Regions from separate parts of the Bacillus sp. K7 genome, predicted to be linked through region 2. Evidence: riboswitches for the same ligand, from Rfam matches in the RefSeq annotation. Region 2 holds a riboswitch; each other region holds the start of a gene.
The links. Region 2 has a riboswitch for thiamine pyrophosphate ahead of M1D98_RS08135 (acetylornithine deacetylase). Riboswitches for the same ligand answer to the same signal wherever they lie in the genome.
Positions count from the first base shown of each region.

Region 1 (2,325 bases), 660 kb from region 2:
GATAGATGAAACTGATCTCGCCAGCGAAATTCAAAGCGAGCTTTCGATAAAGCGTCATCACGTATTTGCGCTCCGGGATGCCCTTTTGCAAGGTCTGCGGCGTGCGCAGCAATTTTATATGTAATGACTCCTTCACGAACATCATCACGGTTTGGCAGCCCCAAATGCTCCTTCGGCGTTACATAACAAAGCATTGCTGTCCCATACCAGCCGATCATTGCCGCTCCGATCGCTGAAGTAATATGGTCATAGCCCGGCGCTATATCTGTTGTCAGCGGCCCCAAGGTGTAAAAAGGCGCTTCTTTGCAGATGTCCATTTGTTTATCGACGTTCTCTTTGATTTTATGCATCGGCACATGCCCAGGTCCCTCAATCATCACCTGAACATCATGCTTCCAGGCAATTTGCGTCAGCTCCCCAAGTGTCTCTAATTCAGCAAACTGCGCTTCATCATTGGCGTCAGCGATTGATCCGGGTCGAAGCCCGTCTCCCAGAGAAAAAGCAATGTCATACGTTTTCATAATCTCACAGATCTCTTCAAAATGGGTATAGAGAAAGCTTTCCTGATGATGAGCCAGACACCATTGTGCCATAATCGCTCCCCCGCGTGATACGATTCCCGTCGTCCGTTTGGCTGTTAACGGCACATACCGCAGCAAAACACCCGCGTGGATCGTAAAATAATCCACTCCCTGTTCAGCCTGCTCGATCAGCGTGTCACGATAAATCTCCCACGTTAGATCCTCCGCTACGCCGTTTACTTTTTCAAGCGCCTGATAAATTGGAACCGTCCCTACAGGCACAGGGCAATTGCGGATAATCCATTCACGCGTCGTATGAATATCTTTTCCGGTAGATAGATCCATCATCGTATCCGCTCCCCAGCGGATAGCCCACGTCATTTTTTCCACTTCTTCTTCAATGGATGACGTAACCGCCGAATTCCCAATATTCGCATTAATCTTCACATGAAAATTCCGGCCGATAATCATCGGTTCACTCTCGGGATGATTAATATTTGAAGGAATGATCGCCCGGCCGCTTGCTACCTCATCTCTGACAAATTCGGGAGACACATGCTCGCGGATTGCGATAAACTCCATCTCAGGTGTAATGATTCCTTTTTTGGCATAGTGCATTTGCGTGACGTTTTGGCCCGCTTTCGCCCGCAGCGGTTTCCGCTTTAGTCCCGGATAACTTACGTTTGGATTTGCTTTTTTATAACCGTTATCTTCTGGTTTGACATCCCGTCCTTCATATTCTTCAACATCGCCGCGCTCCGTGATCCATTTTTGGCGAAGCGGCCTTAATCCTTCTTGAATATGAATGGCCACCTCAGGGTCCGTATACGGTCCGCTTGTATCATAGACACGAACAGGCGCGTTTTCTTCTTCGCCGAACGCTCCTGTCGTCGGACTTAAGGCAATTTCCCTCATTGGCACTTGGATGTCCGTAGAGGAACCCTCCACGTATACTTTCTTGCTCCCTGAAAAACTCGACATAATCGAAATGTTGGCTTGCTGCACTGAATCGTTTTGCATCACTGATCCTTCCCCTCTCTTCGTTTGAAAGGACAAAATCAAGCTCATTACCAGCACAAAAAACCGGATTCAAAGAATGAACCCGGTTACAGTCAGAAAGAAACATATTATCGCCCAGGACGGCAATAATAAAAACAATTTCTCTACTTCCCCACGCTGGTACGAACCAGATCAGGTCCAAAGGGTTAAGAAGCTTACCTTCTCTCTCAGCCCGAAAACGGGCACCCCCAGTAACTATTAATTTCGCACTCATCTTAACATAAAACCAACCCGAAAAAAAAGAGAAATATAGATCATATTCAGCTAATTCACCCCAGATATTTTACCGGCAGCGGGGTTTCAAAGATTTCATGTTCAACCACCGTCACCCGATATGCCTTTGCACCCGGCCTTGAGCTCACTGTCTGAAACAGCTGATCATTTATAAAATGGAGAGCCGCTCCATCATCCGCCGCATAACCATCACCCAAGAAACCATTACATATCAGCTGATGGAATATCGGCCGCCGCTCCTTCTCACTGTCATAATGAGGACAAAAGCTTCCATGCAAAAAGCCTAAACTTTTCATACTTGTCAGCGGCCCGGCTGAATCCGTCACCCCTTCTTCAAACCAGCACATCGCACCGGCACTTAATCCAGCTAAAACCACACCGCTCTTCCACGCCTCTCTGAGAATAAGATCCAGCCCCCACTCCTTCCATAGCACAAGCATATTCCGCGTATTTCCCCCGCCAACATAGATCACGTCCTGTTCCATAACAAAAGAAAGTATATCTGTTGATG
Region 1 is NZ_CP096406.1:945,431-947,755, reverse strand. It holds gene thiC (phosphomethylpyrimidine synthase ThiC) at 1-1,541, opposite strand, end outside; TPP riboswitch at 1,673-1,780, opposite strand; gene M1D98_RS04720 (Type 1 glutamine amidotransferase-like domain-containing protein) at 1,850-2,325, opposite strand, start outside.
Region 1: it holds a riboswitch for thiamine pyrophosphate, as region 2 does, so the genes downstream of both, thiC (phosphomethylpyrimidine synthase ThiC) here and M1D98_RS08135 (acetylornithine deacetylase) in region 2, are expected to answer to the same signal.

Region 2 (2,325 bases):
TTCGTAGTTACTGTTCTTTTTTACCGCTGCACCACCTGATGATAAAATCAAGCATGATTTTTGTGTAATCTATCAGCTGCTCAATCGATACCTCCTCGTTCACAGAGTGTGCATTGTGCAGATCACCAGGACCGTAGATTACGCTTGGTATGCCGGCATTATACAGCCACCCCCCGTCTGTAACGGATTGAGAAACGTCCATAACCGGACGCTCCCGTTTCACCTCCTCATGAGACGCCGTAAGCGCTAAGACGCCTGGGTGGTATGGGTCAACTTCCAGTGCCGGGAAAATTTCTCCTCTGTCTTCAATCATAGAAGAGCCTCCCCACTTAAAAACAGGGCGGTTTTCCCTCAGCCAAATATCACTGTCACTCAGGCGGTTGATGTAATCTTCTATTTCCGCTGCCACTTGTTCATGGGTTTCGTTTGGGTAAAAATGGACTGTGATCCATAGCCGGCACTCGTCCGCTATAAAAGCCGCATGTCTGCCGCCTTCTATGACAGCCGGGTTAATCGTATTTGTACCTGGTGTAAAACCGGGATAACTTTTCATAATGGACCAGTGGCGTTCTAGTTCACCGAGCCCCGCAATGATTTTTGCCATTTTTTCAATTGCGCTTGCTCCGAATGTTCCCCCGCCTGCGTGAATCATATTCCGCCTCGTCGCATCATGAAACGTTTGACTGCTTTTGATTTCAATCCAGCCTGTAATGACTCCGCCTTGGCCTTGTATATGCATATCACTCGTATCCGCCACAACTGCAAAATCAGCATGATAGCCCCTTTTGCAGCATTCAAGCGTGCCGGCTTCTCCAACTTCCTCCCCGATCACCGATTGCAGAATCAAGTCACCGGGAAGTTCAATACCGGCTTCACGAATCAATTTCACCGCAAACAGCACACACGCCATTCCGCCTTTCATATCAGAAGCGCCCCGCCCGATTAAGAGACCGTTTTTTTCAATTGGGTGAAATGGATCATGCTCCCACTCCTCATCCTCTTTTACCTCTGCCACATCTACATGGCCATTGATGATCAAGCTATGATAATCTGCTGAATCTGTTCCCTTTAGTAGACCTACAACATTGGGGTCTCCCGGGTACACGTCCCATTTGTCAATCAAGAATCCATTTTTCTTTAAAAATTCTGCAACCCATGACTGAATGCCGGCTGTATTTCTTGCAGGCGGAGCAGGTGTTTTATAGGAAATCAGCGTTTTTGCTAGCTGAATAAGCTCCTCCTTTTGATCTTCCGCTCTTTTTATCAGAGAGTCTATTTGTGGCTTCATGTCATCCGCTCCTTTTTTAAAAATCAAAAAGCCGTTTCACATGTATGAAACGGCTTCATCAAAATAAACAGAGTCCTATGTACTCCGAATTTTTCACCGCTTCCCTCCGCTGGCATGATCCAGATCAGGTCAAAAGGGTTGAGACCTATGTCTCTCTCAGCTTCGAAAAGCACCCCTAGGATGAATCAATATGAGTTTGTCAGGCATTCGTGATCGGCTCGGCTCTTGTTAAATACGGCCGGCCCTGATTCCATAATACATGGATTGGTGTATCAAAAAAAGCGGAAAGTATATGATCAGTAAGCATTTCCTTCATTTCTCCCGATCGAAAGACCTCTCCCTGTTTTAATAAAAGGGCTTTGTCAAAGACCGGCAAAATTTCTTCCGCATGATGAGTCACGTAAAGGATCGATGGCGCATTTTCTTTACTTGCAATGTATGTAATCGTATCTAACAGCTTTTCCCGGGCAATAAAATCCAGCCCTGTCACTGGTTCGTCCAATATCAACAGCTCAGGATCGGCCATTAGCGCTCTTGCAATCAAAGCTCTTTGTTTTTCTCCTTGAGAAAGCGTCTCATAACGGCGGTCCGCATATTCAATTGCCCCCAAGTCCTCTAACAAACCGATCGCTTTTTCCCTGATTTGCGCACTTGGCGTTTCATATAATCCAATTGAAGCGTAAGCTCCGCTCAAAGCAATTTCAAATGCTGAATCTGCCGGATAAAATTTTTGCTGAAGTGCCGCTGAGACAAGGCCGATTTTCCGTCTAAGCTTCTCCCCAAGCTCCGTTTTGCCAAATTCATGGCCAAGCACCTGCATCTCGCCTGATGTTGGAAAATAATAAGAGCAAAGCATATTTAACAGCGCGGTCTTGCCGGCTCCATTCAGCCCGTAAAGCACCCAATTTTCCTTTTCTTCCACCTTCCAATGAATATCTTTCAGTATCCATTTTCCATTTCGTTTTAGTGAGACATTGTCAAGCTGCAAAATCATCGTGGTCCCCCTCTTTACTGCCTTTGATAATTATTTAAATTTT
Region 2 is NZ_CP096406.1:1,600,477-1,602,801, reverse strand. It holds gene M1D98_RS08135 (acetylornithine deacetylase) at 8-1,288, opposite strand; TPP riboswitch at 1,373-1,475, opposite strand; gene M1D98_RS08130 (ATP-binding cassette domain-containing protein) at 1,488-2,282, opposite strand.

Region 3 (2,325 bases), 1.3 Mb from region 2:
AAGTGGCATCACCTCTTTCAAATATTGATAAAATCACTGTTGTTGATACAGGGGGAAGCGGTGATTCAAGCGGCGCCAACAAAGTAACCAGCTATGCGACAAACTTAATGTCAAGCCTTCAAGAAAGCTTAAAAGCCTCATCGGGAATTGATGTAAAAGAAATGATTGAGAACTTTTCAGGAAAAGGAAACGTAAAACAAAGCCTTCACGAATTAACAAATGAAATAAAAGAAGCAAACGGGTCCAAACAAGAGAAGAATGACTAATGAAAGGATAGAACCAAATGGCAACTGTGAGAGAGGCAAAGTTAGAGGATATAAAAGACATTGCAAAAGTGCATGTCGACAGCTGGAGAACAACATATCGCGGCATCATCCCGGCTGACTACTTAAATGGTCTGGACTACAAGGAATTTGAAGACAAATGGAAAAGCCGCTCGTTAAAGGGTGTATTTGTCGCTCAAGATGAAAAAGATTCAATATTCGGCTTTGCTTCATTTGGCCCTATTCGGTCTGAACAAGAAGGCTATGACAGCGAGCTATACGCGATTTACCTTTTAGAGGAGCATCAGCGGCAAGGTGCAGGCAGAGCGCTCTTAGCAAAAGGAGCAGAGTTTTTGCTTCATCATGGCTTTTCAAGCATGTTTGTTTGGGTAATTGAGCAAAACCCCTCGATTTCATTTTATCAAGCCTATTCTCCTGAAAGAAAAGCGGAGGACAGCTTTGAAATTGCAGGAGAAAGGCTGAAAGAAATAGGGTTTGGCTGGCCGGATCTTTCTGCTTTGAAAACATCTCTTAACAGATAACAAAAAAACAACCCCCAGCGGATTGCGCTGGGGGTTGTCACGTTAGGCTTTGTCTATTTTAAGCAAACGCGGTGCTGTCATAAATAATAAACAAAGGACAATTGCACAGATGATGAATGAAGGAACCATATAAGTAGCATTATAAGTTAATGAATAAATCCATACCGGCGTTCCCTTTGGAGCATAGCTGCCGAAAAACACAGCTCCTGAAATGACGTGTGCCGCATAACGCAGGAAACTGCCGATAAAAACTGCGCTGACCACTGAAACAATCAGTTTCCCTTTATTTTTTGCTGCCGCTGCTTTGCGGACAGTGTAAGCGAAATAGCCGCTTATCCCAATTGCTGTGAATGCGATCATATAATCCAGAAATAGCTGTACAGGATGCTGTGCGAATAAGTTTCCGATTGCTATTTGAACTAGTCCTGTCAGCAGGCCGGTAGTAAGGCCTGCTTTTACACCCCACCGAAACGAAATCAAAAAGATCGGAATCATCATGATGGAGACCGAGCCTCCTTGAGGCATTCGGAGAAACATTCCTGAGACGATGTCTAAAATAACAGCAGCCGCAGTCATAATTGCAATTTCAATAAGGCGAACCAGTTGCTTAGATTGATTCATAAAAATCCCCTTCCATTGATAGACAATCCAAAAGGACAACAAAAAAGCAGCACGCGGAAGGATGAGAAAAGTTCCACGCACTGCTTTACAATCTGCAATTCATTTGACTTTGCCACATCCCTACGCCAGCGTTAACTAACAGGTTCAAAGGGTCAGAACGTAACCGCTCACTCTCAGCTTTAATGCTCCCCTTGTGGTTATCAATATTTAATTCGTTTCTACTATACTAAAAAGAGAAAAAAACAACAAGGTCACACTACTGAATGTATATGTTCTTTTAACATAGTTATATGCTAAAGACATGAAGGGACGATATGCCGAGGATTATAGTTTATTTATTTTATAGATTTTTTTAGAAAAACTATTGCAATAAATAAATGCAGGTGTTATATTATTAAACGTCGCTGATGCACAGCGGACAAAACAAGAAGCTTCAAAACAATTTGAAAAAAGTTGTTGACGAAATGGAAGCGAAATGTTATATTAGTAAAGCTGCTTCATTAAGAGGCAACGAAATGATCTTTGAAAACTAAACAAGACAAAACGTACCTGTTAATTCATTTTTATAAATCGCACAGCGATGTGCGTAGTCAGGGGCCTGCGCGATGCAGGTCATGCAGATGTTGTCACAGGATGTGACGAGCTTAATCTGCGCTCCATTACTTTATGGAGAGTTTGATCCTGGCTCAGGACGAACGCTGGCGGCGTGCCTAATACATGCAAGTCGAGCGGACAGATGGGAGCTTGCTCCCTGATGTTAGCGGCGGACGGGTGAGTAACACGTGGGTAACCTGCCTGTAAGACTGGGATAACTCCGGGAAACCGGGGCTAATACCGGATGCTTGTTTGAACCGCATGGTTCAAACATAAAAGGTGGCTTCGGCTACCACTTACAGATG
Region 3 is NZ_CP096406.1:2,876,752-2,879,076, reverse strand. It holds gene floT (flotillin lipid rafts scaffold protein FloT) at 1-266, shown strand, start outside; gene M1D98_RS14770 (GNAT family N-acetyltransferase) at 284-805, shown strand; gene thiT (energy-coupled thiamine transporter ThiT) at 848-1,426, opposite strand; TPP riboswitch at 1,527-1,628, opposite strand; rRNA gene M1D98_RS14760 (16S ribosomal RNA) at 2,090-2,325, shown strand, end outside.
Region 3: it holds a riboswitch for thiamine pyrophosphate, as region 2 does, so the genes downstream of both, thiT (energy-coupled thiamine transporter ThiT) here and M1D98_RS08135 (acetylornithine deacetylase) in region 2, are expected to answer to the same signal.